Linked DNA regions of Aminobacter aminovorans. The protein of the gene in region 2 interacts with the protein of the main gene of each other region in a pairwise test. Links are inferred from orthologs where the notes say so. Each region holds a gene or a part of one and is shown on either strand. Other genes may lie near its edges. The genes, in order: leuS and ligA.

Region 1 (8,161 bases), 1.4 Mb from region 2 along the record:
TTCTCGGGCTTGCATTCGGCTTTCACCGAGCGGACCTCGTCGTGGTACCAGTGGTCGCGGCCGGGCGCCCAGCCGACCTTGCCGCCCGTGCGGCGCACCACCAGCACGTCCTTGACCATGACATGATGCTTGGCGGCGATGTCGATCGCCTTGTCGGTGTTTTCCTTGAGCGGGATCGCCTTGCCGCCACGCAGACCTTCATCTGATGTGATGACGAAGGTCGATTCGCAGTCGACGATGCGGCCGGCCAGCGCGTCGGGCGAGAAGCCGCCGAAGACGATGGAATGGATGGCGCCGATGCGGGTGCAGGCGAGCATCGCATAGGCCGCTTCCGGGATCATCGGCATGTAAATGGTGACGCGGTCGCCCTTCTTGACGCCGTGCTTCTTCATGACGTTGGCGAGGCGGCAAACGTGCTCGTAGAGCTCGTTGTAGGTGATCTTCTTGTCGTCGTAAGGGTTGTCGCCTTCCCAGATGATGGCGGTCTGGTTGCCGCGCTTCTTCAGGTGGCGGTCGATGCAGTTGTAGGAGACGTTGGTCAGCCCGTCCTCGAACCACTTGATCGACACCTTACCGTCGAAGGAGGTGTTCTTGACCTTGGTGTAGGGCTTGAACCAGTCGATGCGCTTGCCGTGCTTGCCCCAGAACTTGTCGGGGTTCTTGATGCTCTCGCCATACCATTTCAGGTAGGTGTCGTTGTCGATCAGCGCATTCTTCTTCCACGCCGGCTGGACGCGGTGGACACGGACTTCGGACATTTCTCTCCCTTCCTCCCGGAAACGATCCGACGGCTCCTTGCGGCCGGCGGACGGCGGCGTTGGAGCCGCGTTGGCGCGCATTATTAGCAATTCGCGCCGCCTCACAATATTAGACCTTGGATTTGGCCGCGGTCTTTCCGTAGCGGCAAATCGCCGCCGCTATATAGCTATCAGCAATGGCCGAGGTCGAGTGCTAAAGTGCTGATTTCTTGGAACTATCATATGCGCGTTCCGTTGTTTTAGCAGACGGTTAACCATCGCGGCGCAGACTTTGGCCGTGGAGGAGCTGTTCGAAACGGAAGGCCAGCATGCGCGACGCTTCTGAACTGGAACTGATGCTCAGGGGCTACGGCCTGACCACGGCCGAAATCCTCTATCACCTGCCCGACCACCCACATGTGCTGCAGACATTCATCTGGCAGGACTACGATCTGGCGCCGAAATTCCCCATCCTGTTCGGCTTCATCGAGTTCTGGCGTGCCAAGCTCGATGGGCCGCTGCATTCGGTGCACTACACCCATCGCAAGCTGATCGCGCCCAATGAGTGGCGCAAGGTCGACGGCGAGTTCGTGCTGCACTGAACCCGGCTTCGACAGGGCTGGCTCCCTGTTCGAAGCCGTGCGTTTTCGTGCGCGCCTGCCGCCCGGCACACCGCGCTGGCACAAATCAATTGCGGCATTCGAGACGCTGGGCCGATTGCGGCCGGCTCGCCGGGCGGGTATTCCCGCCACCAGAGCTTCCGCTGCGCCTTCGCTGCCGGCGGGTAAAAGGGAGAACTACGATGAACATGAAGATCCTTGCGGGCGTCTCGCTCGCCGCGCTGATGGCCTTAGGCTCCGCCGCGCATGCCGACATCACCATCGGCCTCGTTGCTCCGCTGACCGGTCCGGTCGCCGCCTATGGCGACCAGGTCAAGAACGGCGCCCAGGCTGCCGTCGATGTCATCAATGAAAAGGGTGGCATCCTCGGCGAGAAGATCGTGCTGAAGCTCGCCGACGATGCCGGCGATCCAAAGCAGGGCGTCTCCGCTGCCAACCTGCTGGTTGGCGAAGGCGTGAAATATGTCGTTGGCCCGGTGACTTCGGGCGTTGCGATCCCGGCTTCGGACGTCTTTGCCGAAAATGGCATCCTGATGGTGACGCCGACGGCAACAGCGCCGGACCTGACCGCACGCGGCCTGACCAACGTGCTGCGCACCTGCGGTCGTGACGACCAGCAGGCGGAAGTTGCCGCTGCCTACGTGCTCAAGAACATGAAGGACAAGCGCGTCGCCGTGATCGACGACAAGGGCACCTACGGCAAGGGCCTGGCCGAAGCCTTCAAGAAGGCGATCAATGCCGGCGGCCTGACCGAAGTGCAGCAGAACTCGCTTAACCCGGGCGAAAAGGACCTGTCGGCACTGATCACCCGCCTCAAGGCCGACAATGCCGAAGTCATCTACTTCGGCGGCTACCACCCCGAGGGCGGCCTTCTGGCGCGGCAGTTGAAGGACGGTGGCGTCAACGCCGTCATCATCGGCGGCGAAGGCCTGTCGAACACCGAGTTCTGGGCGATCGGCAACGAAGCCGCTGCTGGCACGCTGTTCACCAATGCGACCGACGCACTGAAGAACCCGGCCTCGGCCGAGGCGGTCAAGGTTCTGGCCGACAAGGGCATTCCCGCCGAGGCGTTCACGCTCAACGCCTATGCTGCCGTCGAGGTGCTGAAGGCAGGCATCGAAAAGGCCGGCAAGGCCGACGACGCTGCAGCTGTTGCCGCTGCGCTCAAGTCTGGCGAGCCGATCTCCACCGCCATCGGCAATCTGACTTATGGCGAAACCGGCGACCTGACCTCGCCAAGCTTCTCGCTGTTCAAGTGGGAAGGCGGCAAGATCGTCGCTGCGGAGTAATTTCCGGGCTAGGCAGAAACGAAAAGGCCGGGATGCAGATCCCGGCCTTTTGTGTTCGTGGCTTCTGACATCTCAGCGGGTGCCGAAGATCGCCGAGCCGACCCGCACGCTGGTGGCGCCGAATGCAATCGCAAGTTCGTAGTCGCCCGACATGCCCATCGAAAGCTTCGCGACACCGGCTTCGCGCGCCAGTTTTTCCAGCAGGGCAAAATGCGGGCCGGGGTTTTTGTCGGCCGGCGGGATGCACATCAGGCCTTCGATGGCGAGGTTGTGGACCTCACGGCAGCGCTTGACGAAGGCGACCGCTTCGCGTGGCTCGATGCCGGCCTTTTGCGGTTCGGAGCCGGTGTTGACCTGGACGTAGAGTTTCGGCGACCGACCCTGGCGCTCGATTTCCCGGGCGAGCTCGGCGGCAATCTTCTCGCGGTCGACAGTCTCGATGACGTCGAACAGGGCGACCGCCTCCTTGGCCTTGTTGGATTGCAGCGGGCCGATCAGATGAAGCTCGATGTCGGAAATCTCCGCCTTCAGCTGCGGCCACTTTCCTTGCGCTTCCTGGACGCGGTTTTCGCCGAAGACGCGCTGGCCGGCCTCGATGACGGGGCGGATGTGCTCGGCATCGAAGGTCTTGGAGACCGCCACCAGCACTGTCGAGCCCTCTGGCCTGTTGGCCTCGCGCTCGGCCGCACCTATCTTATGCTTCACCAGAGTGAGCTGTTCGACCGACTTTTCCATGCCGCTGGCCCTGCTGCTTTTTGCCCGCCTCCGGTCTGCCGGAGTTGACGGGTCCGGGAATCCATGATGAACACCCGGCAACGATTTCCTGAACCGCGGGTTTTCGCCCCGGTCCATGCACGCTTTTAAGTGAAAAACATCCGATGGCAACCGAACGATACAATCCGCGCGCGTCCGAACCCAAATGGCAGAAGGCCTGGGGCGAGGCAAAGCTCTTCGAGACCGACAACGACGATCCCCGGCCGAAATACTACGTGCTGGAAATGTTCCCCTATCCGTCGGGGCGCATCCATGTCGGCCACGTCCGTAACTACGCGATGGGCGACGTCGTCGCGCGCTTCCGCCGCGCCATGGGCTACAATGTGCTCCATCCGATGGGTTGGGATGCCTTCGGCATGCCAGCGGAAAACGCTGCGATGAAGAACAAGGTCCATCCCAAGGACTGGACCTACCAGAACATCGCGACGATGCGCACGCAGCTGAAGTCGATGGGCCTGTCGCTCGACTGGAGCCGTGAGTTCGCCACCTGCGACGTCGACTATTACCACCGCCAGCAGATGCTGTTCATCGACTTCGTCGAGAAGGGACTGGTCACCCGCAAGTCGTCCAAGGTCAACTGGGATCCGGAGGACATGACCGTGCTCGCCAACGAGCAGGTCATCGACGGACGCGGCTGGCGTTCCGGCGCGCTGGTCGAACAGCGTGAACTGACGCAGTGGTTCTTCAAGATCACCGATTTTGCACAGGACCTGTCGGACGCGCTCGATGGCCTCGATGAGTGGCCCGAGAAGGTCAAGCTGATGCAGCGCAACTGGATCGGCCGTTCGGAGGGGCTGCTGATCCGTTGGCCGTTGGCCGCTGGTACCGCACCTGCGGGTGAGAACGAACTGGAAGTCTACACGACGCGTCCGGACACGATCTTCGGCGCCTCCTTCATGGCGATCTCGGCCGACCATCCGCTGGCCAAGAAGGCCGCCGAGAGCAAGCCTGAGCTCGCCGCCTTCATGGAAGACGTGCGTCGCATGGGTACGTCGGTTGCAGCGCTGGAAACGGCCGAGAAGAAGGGCATGGACACCGGCATCCGCGTCGTCCATCCGTTCGACCCGAGCTGGACGCTGCCGGTCTATGTCGCCAACTTCGTGCTGATGGACTACGGTACGGGCGCCATCTTCGGCTGCCCGTCGGGCGACCAGCGCGACCTCGATTTCGCCAACAAGTATGGCCTGCCGGTGGTTCCTGTCGTGATGCCGGAGGGCGGCGATGCCGCGACCTTCCAGATCACCGAGGAGGCCTATACCGACGATGGCGTGATGATCAATTCGCGCTTCCTTGACGCCATGAAGCCGGAGGCGGCGTTCAACGACGTTGCCACCCGTCTCGAGCAGATCTCGATCGGCAATCGCCCGATGGGCGAGCGCAAGGTGCAGTTCCGCCTGCGCGACTGGGGCATTTCGCGCCAGCGCTACTGGGGCTGCCCGATCCCGATGATCCACTGCGAGGATTGCGGTGTCGTGCCGGTGCCGAAGGCCGACCTGCCGGTCAGGCTGCCTGACGACGTCGAGTTCGACCGTCCGGGTAATCCGCTCGACCGTCACCCGACCTGGCGCCACGTCAACTGCCCGCAATGCGGCAAGGCGGCACGCCGCGAGACCGACACGATGGACACGTTTGTCGATTCGTCGTGGTATTTCGCGCGCTTCACCGCACCTTGGGAAAACGAACCGACCGATCCGAAGGCCGCCAATGAGTGGCTGCCGGTCGATCAGTATATCGGCGGCATCGAGCATGCGATCCTGCACTTGCTCTATTCGCGCTTCTTCACCCGGGCGATGAGCAAGGCCGGCCACCTCGACCTGTCCGAACCCTTCAAGGGCCTGTTCACGCAAGGCATGGTCGTGCACGAGACCTACCGTCTCGGCAGCGGCCCGAATGGCGAGTGGGTTTCGCCGAGCGACGTCAAGATCGAGGAGACCGACGGCAAGCGGCGGGCGACGCTGATTGCGACCGGCGAGCCGGTCGAGATCGGTTCGATCGAGAAGATGTCGAAGTCGAAGAAGAACGTCGTCGACCCCGACGACATCATCGCCAGCTACGGCGCCGACACCGCACGCTGGTTCGTGCTCAGCGATTCTCCGCCGGAACGCGACGTCGTGTGGACCGAGGCCGGCGTCGAGGGTGCGCATCGTTTCGTACAGCGCGTCTGGCGCCTGGTGTCCGAATCGGCCGACGTGCTGGCCAAGGCGGAAGCCAAGGCAGCCGGCGGGGGCGATGCTGCTGTTGTCTCCAAGGCAGCACACAAGGCGTTGAAATCGGTCGGCGAAGACATTGGCAAGCTCGCCTTCAACAAGGCGGTCGCACGCATCTACGAGCTGACCAACACGCTGCAGGGGCCGCTGGCCGACGCGGCCGCCGGCAAGGCATCGGCAGAGATGGTATCGGCGCTGCGCGAGGCCGTCGACATCCTGATCGTGATGATCGCGCCGATGATGCCGCATCTGGCCGAGGAGTGCTGGGCAGCACTCCAGGGAGATGGACTCGTTGCCGATCGTCCCTGGCCAAAGTTCGATGCAGCACTCGTCGTCGACAACGAAATCACCTATCCGGTGCAGATCAACGGCAAGAAAAGAGCTGATTTGACAATCGCCCGCGACGCAGATCAATTGACCGTCGAAAGAGCGGCGCTGGCACTGGAAGCAGTGCAGAAGGCGCTGGATGGGAAGTCGCCGCGCAAGGTGATTGTTGTGCCGCAGAGGATCGTCAATGTCGTTGCCTGAGGCGCGGAATTCTCCCCGTTCGTTGCGCGTTGCTGCGCGTCTGGCCCTGCTGGCCACGCTTGCACTGGCATCTGCCTGCACCGTGCGTCCGCTTTATTCGGACGGTCCGGCCCAGGCAGGCGTCGAGGCAGGTACGGCGACGCAACTGGCCTCGATCAACATCAAGCCGGTCAATACCCGCTATGGCCAGGAAGTCCGAAACCATCTGATCTTCATGTTCAACGGTGGTGCCGGTCAGCAGGCGGCGGCACCTTACACGATGGATCTGGCGGTGACCGCATTGAGCGAATCGGCGCTGCTCGCCGCGGTGACCAACAAGGACGACGAGCCCACCACCGGCACGATGACGTTGACCGGCATTTATGTGATCACCGACATCAAGACCGGCAAGCGCATCGCCTCGGGCAAGCGCAACGTCTCGGCGTCGTTCGACCGGCCGCGGCAGGAATTCGCCACGCTGCGGGCGCAGCGTGACGCCGAAAATCGCGCTGCACGCGAGCTCGCCGAGTTGCTCAGGCTGGCCATCGCCCAGGATATGTCCAAGGGCTGAGCCTTAGTTTCGGGAGGATCGGTCGATGCGGCTGACATCCTTTTCAGCTGCGGGCTACCGTTCGCTAAGATCGATCCGGCTCGACATCGGCCAGGTCTCGGTCTTCGTCGGCGAGAACGGCGTCGGCAAATCCAACCTCTATCGCGCCCTGCAACTGATCAAGGCCTCCGCCGAGGGCACGCTTGCCCGTGAGATCGCCGCCGAGGGCGGCATGAGTTCGGCGCTGTGGTCGGGCAAGCGGCGGACCGGCCAGCCTGCCCGCGTCATCATCGATGCTGACTTCACCGACGACGAAACGTCAGCCAGATACTCCTACAAGGTCGAGATCGGCCTGCCACCACCTGTAGCAGCCGGCTTTGCGTTCGAGCCGCATGTCAAGGAAGAGACGCTGACCGTCGAAGCCGGGCGCCGCCCGGTCGAGATGATGACGCGCAAGGGCCAGGCGGTGTTTGGCCGCGACGGCGACGGACGCCGGGTCGAGCATCCCGAGCGTATCCTGAATTCTGAAACAGCACTTGCTCTTCTCGGCGGTGCGGGGCGCTATCCCGAAGTTGGCGACCTGCGCGCGGCGGTGGCCGGGTGGCGCTTTTATCATGGCTTCAGGACAGATGCCGATTCACTGGTGCGACGTCCGGCACTTGCGACCACCGCGCCGATGCTCGACGAGGACGGAGCCAATCTGGCCGCCGTTTTTGCAACGCTGAGGCATATCCGCGAAGACACCGTCGATCTCGACCGCTGCATAGCCGACGCGCTTGGCGAGGCGCAGCTCGACGTGCCGGTGCCGGGCGAAAGCGCGACGTTCGGACTTGTGCTGCCGGAATTTCCGCAGCGGGTGTTTCGGCCGCAGGAACTCTCCGACGGGCAGATACGCTTCCTGGCGCTGGCCGGAGCGCTGATGTCCTACCGCCTGCCGCGATTGATCGCGCTGAACGAGCCGGAGGCCAGCCTGCATGTGCGAATGCTGCCCGCTCTTGCCGACATGATCGCGCGGGCCGCCGAGCGCACGCAGGTGTGGGTGGTGACGCACTCGCGCGAACTTGCAGATCTCGTGCATGAGCGCACGGGTTCACGGGCGCTGACCGTCATTCGCGTCGAGGGCGCGACGATGATCGAAGGCATGCGATCGACCGGCCTCATGCCTGGCGACGACTGAGGCCGTCAGGCTTGGGCAACGCGCGGCTTCACCAGGCTCCAGCCCAGCGTCATGCCAGCAGCGGCGATCAGGATCGCGGCAGCGCCGAGCAGTTGTAGCGGCTGCAGGCGATGGCCGAAGGCCACGAAGTCGGCGAGGATGGCCACGACCGGATAGATGAAGGACAGCGAACCCACGAGGTTCGTCGGCAGCTTCTGGATCGCGCCGTAGAGCAAGATGTACATCACGCCGGTATGAATGACGCCGACGGCGACGAGCAGCGCCCAGCTATATGCGTCTGCGGGGAGCTGCGCGAAGTTG
Region 2 (7,896 bases):
GGCACGCGCGGCGCCGACATCGATGCGCTTGCCCGCATCGCTCTGTGGAAGCATGGGCTCGACTACGCCCATGGCACAGGTCACGGCGTTGGCTCCTATCTGGCCGTCCACGAAGGCCCGCAGCGCATCGCCAAGACAGGCATGGAAAAGCTGCTCGCCGGCATGATCCTGTCCAACGAACCCGGCTACTACAAGGAAGGCCACTACGGCATCCGGCTGGAAAACCTGATCCTCGTCACGCCAACCGCTGAGCTTCCGGGCGGCGACATCGCCATGCACGGCTTCGAGACGTTGACGCTGGCGCCTTTCGACCAGCGCCTGCTGCGTGCAGACCTGCTGACCCGCGAAGAGCTGGATTGGCTCAATGCCTACCATGCCCGCGTGCTGGCCGAGATCGGACCGATGCTCGACGGCGAAACGCTGGCGTGGCTGGAAAAGGCGACGGCGCAGATAGCCTGATCGGCGTGTCATGAAAACGACAGGCCGCCTTATGCGGCCGGTTTGCGCTCAGCCGATGAAATGCCTAAGCGCGATCAGGACGGCAGCGCCAGCCAGAAACATCGTCATCAGTCCGCCGCGCAGCGAAACAACCGCGGCAACGGCAAGTGCTGCCAGCTCAGCCGGACCGGCCGAGAGTGCAGCGGGCGCCACAAGCGTGGTCAGCACTGCCGCCGGCACGGCGTTCAGCCCGGCCTCGACGCGCGGGTGGATGCGATCGAAGCGCGAAATGACGAGATGCCCGCCGATACGGGTCAGATAGGTGGCAACCGCGCCGGCGATGATGATCCAAAGGGTCGTGCTCACGACACCACCTCCGCCGTTTCTTCGCCGGCAATGCTCTCGTCAGGCCGCACAGGCATCGCCGCGGCAAACAGCACGCCGGCCAGTGCGCCAATGGAAACGTGCCAGGGCGAACCGACGGTCTTGTAGGCGATCATCGAGGCAACGGCACTGGCGACGACGATCGGCAGCCAGCGCGGCCGCTTGCGGAAGCTCATCACCAGCCCGAGAAAGTAAATCGGCAGCAGGAAATCGAGCCCGATTGCATGGGGGTTGGGAATCAGCCGCCCGAACAGCGCGCCGAGCGCGCTTTCGGCAACCCAGAAGACATAGATCGGCAGCGCCATGCCCATGTACCAGGCGAAGGTCACTTCCTCTCCATTCTCACCCTTGCGCTCGGCCTCGGCATATTGCGGATCGACGAGGAAGAAATATCCGATGGCCTGCTTCAGGAATGGCCAATGGTCGATGCGCTTGCCCACGGCGGCCGAATAGAGCACGTGGCGGAAGTTGACGGCGAAGATCGACAGCACGATCAGCCATGGCGCGACATGCTGACCGAACAGCTCGATGCCGACCAGCTGGCTGGCGCCGCCATAAATGCTGGCGCTCATCAGTGTCGCCTCGGCGACGGAAAAACCGTTGTCGACGGCAAGAGCCCCGAACAGGATGGCAAAGGGCGCCGAAGCGACCACCACCGGCACGCTCAGGCGCACGCCTTGCCAGAATTCACCTCGACGATCAGACATTTGGCCTCCGTGGCGCATCGGCCGCAGATCGAACTTTGCCAGATCGATCTTGATTGTTTGAATGCACGATGCAGGTCGACATCGAAACGCAGGGCAGCTCGACCAGGGCTCCATAGCCTGCGCGGAGGTCTGAATAAGTCAGCCGGCTTGTCGTGTCACATCAATTCGGTTGAGCCAATGATCAGCGTTTGCCAACTTTCGGCTGCCGCTTTACCGAGCATGGCGAATTGCCGCCCGCATGCAGCCGGCCCATCGTCATGTCGAGCTTCATCGGCAGGTCACGCAGCGCCGACACATTCAGCTTGCGCGCGACCGCCAACGCCACTTCGCCGCAGGCATGCGCGTCCTCGGCCGCGTTGTGGTGCTTGAACGAGAAGTCGATATGGCGCGACACCTCGTTGAGCCGATGCGAGGCAAGCTCCTGCCACACCTTCTTCGCCATCTTGAGCGTGCAGATGTAGTCGATATCGGGACAGGCGGTGCGATACAGCTGATAGCTCGCCCTGAGCACGCTCATGTCGAAGGACGCGTTGTGGGCGATCACCAGGGTGTCGCCGAGATCCTCTTCGAACTCCTCCATCACCTCGGGAAACGCGGCCGCGTCCTCGACATGTTCGGGCCGGATGCCGTGCACGGCGATGTTGAAGCGCGAAAAGCGCATGTCCCTGGGGCGGATCAGCCGTTCCTCGACGCGGATGACCGCGCCGTCCTCGATCCAGGCAAGGCCTATGGAGCACGGACTGCTGCGCTGCTCATTGGCAGTCTCGAAGTCGATGGCAAGTGCACGCATAAAGTCTGTCAGCCCGCCTGCCCGACACGCTCGAACCACTGGTCCTCTGTGATGACCTCGATGCCAAGGTCAGTCGCGGCCTTGAGCTTCGAGCCCGCACCCGGCCCGGCCACCACCAGGTCGGTCTTCTTGGACACCGATCCAGCCACCTTCGCGCCGAGCTTCTCGGCCATAGCCTTGGCTTCGTCGCGCGACATCTTTTCGAGCGAGCCGGTGAAGACGACAGTCTTTCCCGAGACCGGCGACGACACGTCGCCGATGCGTTCCTCTTCGAGAGGCGTCACCTCGGCGAGCAGCGCGTCGAGCACCTGCCTGTTGTGCTCCTCGGCGAAGAACTCGACCACCGCTTCGGCGACGATGGCGCCGATGCCGTTGACGCCGGTCAGCTCCTGCCAGGCGCCATTGCCCTTGTCGCCCTTGCCTTCCGGCATCACGGCGGCAAGGCCGGCGGCGCGGAACGCCTCGAAATTAATGTAGTGGCGCGCCAGCCGCTTGGCATTGGTCTCGCCGATGTGGCGGATGCCGAGCGCAAACAGGAAGCGCGAGAACTCGACCTGGCGACGGTCGTCGATCGCCGCAAACAGCTTGCGCGTCGATGTCGCACCGAAGCCGTCGATGTTCTCGAGCTTGGTGAGCGACCCCTCCTGCCGCCGCTTCAGCGTGAAGATGTCGGCGGGCGAGCCCACATGCAATGCCGGGTCCTGCGACTGGAAAAAGAACTCGATCTGCTTTTCGCCCAGGCCCTCGATGTCGAAGGCGTTGCGCGAAACGAAATGGCGGAGCCGCTCCACCGCCTGCGCCGGGCAGATCAGGCCGCCGGTGCAGCGGCGCACCACCTCGCCCTCTTCGCGCACGGCATGGCTGTCGCAAGCCGGGCAGCGAGCCGGAAATAGATAGGGCTGCGCGTCCGACGGACGCTTCTCCATGACCACGTCGAGGATCTGCGGGATGACGTCGCCCGCGCGCTGGACGATGACGGTGTCGCCGACGCGGATGTCGTGGCCGTCGTCGCGGATGGCCTGGCCGCTGTTGCCGATGCCCTTGATGTAATCCTCGTTATGCAGCGTGGCGTTGGTCACCACCACACCGCCCACCGTCACCGGTTGCAGCCGCGCCACCGGCGTCAGCGAGCCGGTGCGGCCGACCTGAATGTCGATGCCGAGAAGCGTCGTCGTCGCCTTCTCGGCAGGGAATTTGTGCGCAATGGCCCAGCGCGGCGAACGCGAGACGAAGCCGAGCCGCTGCTGCAGGTCGAGCCGGTCGACCTTGTAGACGACGCCGTCAATGTCGTAGCCGAGCGTGGCGCGATTTGCCTCGATCATCCGGTACTGCGACAGAAGGCCCTCGACGCTGTCGAACACCTTCATCAACGGATTGGTCTTGAAGCCATAGCGGCCGAAGGCGGCGACCATGCCCATCTGCGTGTCGGCAGGCATGTCGCTGACCTCGCCCCAGGCATAGGCGAAAAAGCGCAACGGCCGGCTGGCGGTGATCGAGGTGTCGAGCTGGCGCAGCGAACCGGCGGCCGCATTGCGTGGATTGGCGAATATCTGCTTTCCCGCGTCCGCATTGCGCCGGTTGAGCTCGGCAAAATCGAGGTGGCTCATATAGACCTCGCCACGCACCTCCAGCACTTCAGGGAAGTCGCCCGACAGTACATTCGGAATATCAGCGATGGTGCGGGCGTTCGCCGTGACGTTTTCGCCGACCTGGCCGTCGCCGCGCGTCGCAGCCGTCACCAACCGCCCGTTCTCGTAGCGAATCGACAGCGATAGGCCATCGATCTTGGGCTCGGCCGATATCGCCACCGGCTCGTCCGCCCCAAGGCGGAGGAAGCGCCTGATGCGGCCGACGAATTCGCTGACGTCCTCGTCGGCAAAGGCGTTGTCGAGCGACAGCATCGGCACGGCATGCGTGACCTTGCCGAATTTTTCCGAAACGGCAGCGCCGACAGACTTGGACGGCGAATCCTCGCGCACCAGTTGCGGAAAGCGCTGTTCGATTGCGAGATTGCGGCGGCGCAGCGCGTCATAGTCGGCGTCCGAGATCGTCGGCGCATCGTCGGCGTGATAGCGCAAATCATGGCCGGCGATCTCTCCGGCCAGCCGCGCAAGCTCCGCCGCGGCTTCAGTCTCGCTGAGCGAATCGACTGGCTTGTCGGACATGGTGCGGCTCCGGCTGAAAACGCGGCCACCATAAATCAGGACGCTGCGAAGCGGGAGCCGCCCAGACCGAATTCCACGTCAAATCAGCAGGATCGCGAAGGCTCCTGACAGTCGAGCCGTAGTCGGCGGGTCAGGAGGCGACGGCCGTGTTCTCGCGCAGCAGGCGCTCGGCGGCGGCGCGCGCCTCCTCGGTGATCGAAGCACCGGAAAGCATGCGTGCGATCTCCTCCTGGCGCGCCATGCGGTCCATCTCGTGAATGCCGGTTGCCACCTTGTCGGTGTTGCCCTTCTTGGAGATCAGGAAATGCGTGGCGGCACGTGCCGCGACCTGCGGCGCATGCGTCACCGACAGCACCTGCACCCGCCTGGAAAGCCGCGCCAGACGCTGGCCGATGGCATCGGCAACGGCGCCGCCGACACCGGTATCAATTTCGTCGAACACCAGTGTAGGTGCCGAACCACGGTCGGCAAGCGCCACCTTCAGCGCCAGGAGGAAGCGCGACAGCTCGCCACCCGAGGCAACTTTCATCATCGGGCCGGGCCGGGTGCCAGGATTGGTACGCACCCAGAACTCGACCTGGTCGATGCCTTCCTGCATGCGATTGTCGGTTTCACTCGACATCTCGACCAGGAATTCGGCACGTTCGAGCTTGAGTTCCGGCAGTTCGGCCATGACGGTCTTGCGCAGGCTCTCGGCCGCCGTCTTGCGCAGTTCCGACAGGTTTGCGGCGATGCGGTCATAAGCCTCGCGGCTGGTCCTTGCCTGCGTTTCCAACACCTGCAGGCGCCCTTCGCCGGCATCGAGATCGGCGAGGTCGGCGACCATGGTGTCGCGCAGCCTGGCAAGATCGTCGACGGCGACATTGTGCTTGCGCGCTGCCGCGCGCAGGGCAAACAGCCGCTCCTCGGCCCTCTCCAGCCGCTGTGGATCGTATTCGGTGGCGCGCAGGGCCGCATCGACGCCCGATTGCGCCGCATCGAGCGAGATCATCGCCTCGTCGAGCGACTTGACCACGTCGTCGAGCAGGCCCGGCACTTCGGCGGCCTTGCGCTGCAGCCGGCGCAACAGGCTGGCAAGCTGCGGCAGCGGCGACGACGAGCCGGACAGAACGTCCTGCGCATCCTGGATTTCGGAGGCAATCTTTTCGACACGCATCATCGCGGCGCGCAGTTCGGCCAGTTCGCTCTCCTCCCCCGGCTGGGGGTCGAGCTTGGTCAGTTCGGTCACTGCGGAACGCAGATATTCGGCTTCGCGCGCCGCGGCATCGACGCGGGCGCGATGGCGCGACAGCTCCTGCTCGGCACCTCGCCACAACTTCCACGCGTCGGCGGTGGCCTTGGCTTCGCCGACATGACCGCCAAACGAATCGAGCACGTCGCGATGCGCCCCGGCATCGACGAGCGCGCGATCGTCGTGCTGACCGTGGATTTCGACAAGCGCGCGGCCGATGTCGCGCATCAGCGTGACGCTGGACGGCTGGTCGTTGACGAAGACGCGCGTGCGCCCGTCGGCGGTCTGGACGCGTTTCAGGATGATATCGCCATCGTCGTCGATGGCATTGTCGGCGAGCAGCGTACGCGCAGGATGGTTGCGCGGCACGTCGAAGACAGCGCTTACCTGGCCCTGTGTCGCACCATGGCGGACGAGCGAAGCATCGCCTCGTGCGCCAAGCGCGAGCGACAATGCGTCGAGAAGGATGGATTTGCCCGCGCCGGTTTCACCGGTCAACACGGAAAGGCCAGGCGTGAAATCAATGTCCAGCCGTTCGATCAGGACGATATCGCGGATCGACAGGCGCGAGAGCATCTATTTCTGTTCAGGCGCCGGAGAACATCTTTCCGGCCTTGGAAATCCAGGAGCCGGCATTTTCGCGAGGCTCAAGGCCGCCGGACTGCAGCAGCTTGTACGAATCCTTGTACCACTGGCTGTCAGGATAGTTCTGGCCAAGCACAGCTGCCGCCGTCTGGGCTTCCGAAGTCAGGCCCATCGCGTAGTAGGTCTCGGTCAGGCGAGCCAGCGCTTCTTCGATGTGGCGCGTGTTCGAGTAGTTCTCGACCACGTTGCGGAAGCGCTTTGCCGAGGCGATGAATTCGCGGCGCTCGAGATAGTAGCGGCCAATCTGCATTTCCTTGCCTGCGAGCTGATCGCGAGCGAAACGAATCTTGGCGTTGGCGTCATCGACATATTCCGACGCGGGCCAGCGCTGGACCACTTCGGTCATCGCTTCAATGGTGCGGCGGGCTTCCTTCTGATCCTGCGTCACGTCGCGAATCTGTCGGAAATAGCTGAGGCCGATAATGTACTGAGCGTAAGCCGCGTCATCGGTCGAAGGATAGAGCGCGAGATAGCGCTTGGCCGAATTGATGGCCTCTTCATAGGAGCCCTGACGGTAGCTGGCGAAAGCGCCCATCACCATCGACTTGCGGGCGAACTCCGAATACGGGTGCTGGCGGTCGACAGCCTCGAACTTGCGGCTGGCCTCCTTGAGGCGGCCGGCATTGAGATTGGCGAGGCCCTGATTGTAGAGCACGTCGGCAGGCTCGGTCTGCTCGACATAGGTCGCGAGATCGACGTCGGTTTCGCCGGACATGCAACCGGACAGTGCAAGCGTCGGAGCGATGAGCGAAAGCGCCACAACCAGAGGCTTCACGCGCAATTTCGATCGATCGGCTCGTATCAATGACATCACAGAGTTCCGCCCCTTTGGCGCTGTTTCGCTTTTAGGCAATGGCCATAGATCACAACTGGCTTTGCCGGGCAACGCTATCAGCCGCCAATCGCGCAATTTTGTGGCACGCAATGACGCATGCCATTTCGCCGGCCAAGTGGTGCAACAAGGTCACACCACCTCTAGGCGAATGCCGGCCGTCAGAGCGTCCAGGGCGCGTGGACTGCAGCGCTGACAGCGATGAGTTCGGCCGAACGACCGCGCTCGCGGCGCGACGTCTCGACGACCTCGAAGGCCGAGCGGTCGGAAAGCAGGCGGCGCAGCGCCGCCGCGTTGAGCCGGTGGCCGCCGCGATAGGAGCGGAAGCAGCCGATGAAGCGCGCGCCGGCGAGTGCCAGGTCGCCCATCGCATCCAGCGTCTTGTGGCGCACGAATTCGTTGGAGAAGCGCAGGCCTTCCATGTTGATGATGTGGTTGTCGTCGCCGATGACCACCGAATTCTCAAGCGAAGAGCCCAGCGCGTAGCCGGCAGCCCACAGGCGCTCGACGTCCTTCATGAAGCCGAAAGTGCGAGCACGCGAGATCTCGCGGCGGAAAATATCGTCGTTGATGTCGGAAGCGAAGGACTGGCGCCCGATCGCCGGGCTTTCGAAATCGATCTCGACCTCGAATCGCGTGCCGCCGTAGGGGCGGAACTCGGCCCACGAGGCGCCGCTTTCGATTCGTACCGGCTTGAGAACGCG

What was found.
Region 1: the proteins of ligA (region 2) and leuS interact in binary tests that used the Escherichia coli proteins (3 or more experiments, as listed by UniProt). The link is inferred for Aminobacter aminovorans from one-to-one orthologs.

The regions. Positions count from the first base shown.
Region 1 is NZ_UFSM01000001.1:1,122,720-1,130,880, forward strand. What follows is about bases 3,150-6,355. They hold leuS (leucine--tRNA ligase), read left to right. Parts: upstream 3,150-3,524; coding sequence 3,525-6,155; downstream 6,156-6,355. Other genes in these bases: DY201_RS05450 (YggS family pyridoxal phosphate-dependent enzyme), read right to left, coding at 3,150-3,381; lptE (LPS assembly lipoprotein LptE), read left to right, coding at 6,142-6,355. Also shown: acs (acetate--CoA ligase), read right to left, coding at 1-758; DY201_RS05440 (usg protein), read left to right, coding at 1,067-1,339; DY201_RS05445 (branched-chain amino acid ABC transporter substrate-binding protein), read left to right, coding at 1,546-2,646; more of DY201_RS05450, read right to left, coding at 2,719-3,149; more of lptE, read left to right, coding at 6,356-6,705; DY201_RS05465 (AAA family ATPase), read left to right, coding at 6,731-7,861; DY201_RS05470 (DMT family transporter), read right to left, coding at 7,867-8,161.
Region 2 is NZ_UFSM01000001.1:2,508,521-2,516,416, reverse strand. The notes cover bases 1,907-4,847. They hold ligA (NAD-dependent DNA ligase LigA), read right to left. Parts: upstream 4,485-4,847; coding sequence 2,328-4,484; downstream 1,907-2,327. Other genes in these bases: recN (DNA repair protein RecN), read right to left, coding at 4,615-4,847; DY201_RS12225 (3'-5' exonuclease), read right to left, coding at 1,907-2,319. Outside these bases: DY201_RS12240 (aminopeptidase P family protein), read left to right, coding at 1-459; DY201_RS12235 (AzlD family protein), read right to left, coding at 508-804; DY201_RS12230 (AzlC family ABC transporter permease), read right to left, coding at 801-1,529; more of DY201_RS12225, read right to left, coding at 1,711-1,906; more of recN, read right to left, coding at 4,848-6,291; DY201_RS12210 (outer membrane protein assembly factor BamD), read right to left, coding at 6,302-7,171; lpxC (UDP-3-O-acyl-N-acetylglucosamine deacetylase), read right to left, coding at 7,354-7,896. UniProt on the Escherichia coli protein: DNA ligase that catalyzes the formation of phosphodiester linkages between 5'-phosphoryl and 3'-hydroxyl groups in double-stranded DNA using NAD as a coenzyme and as the energy source for the reaction.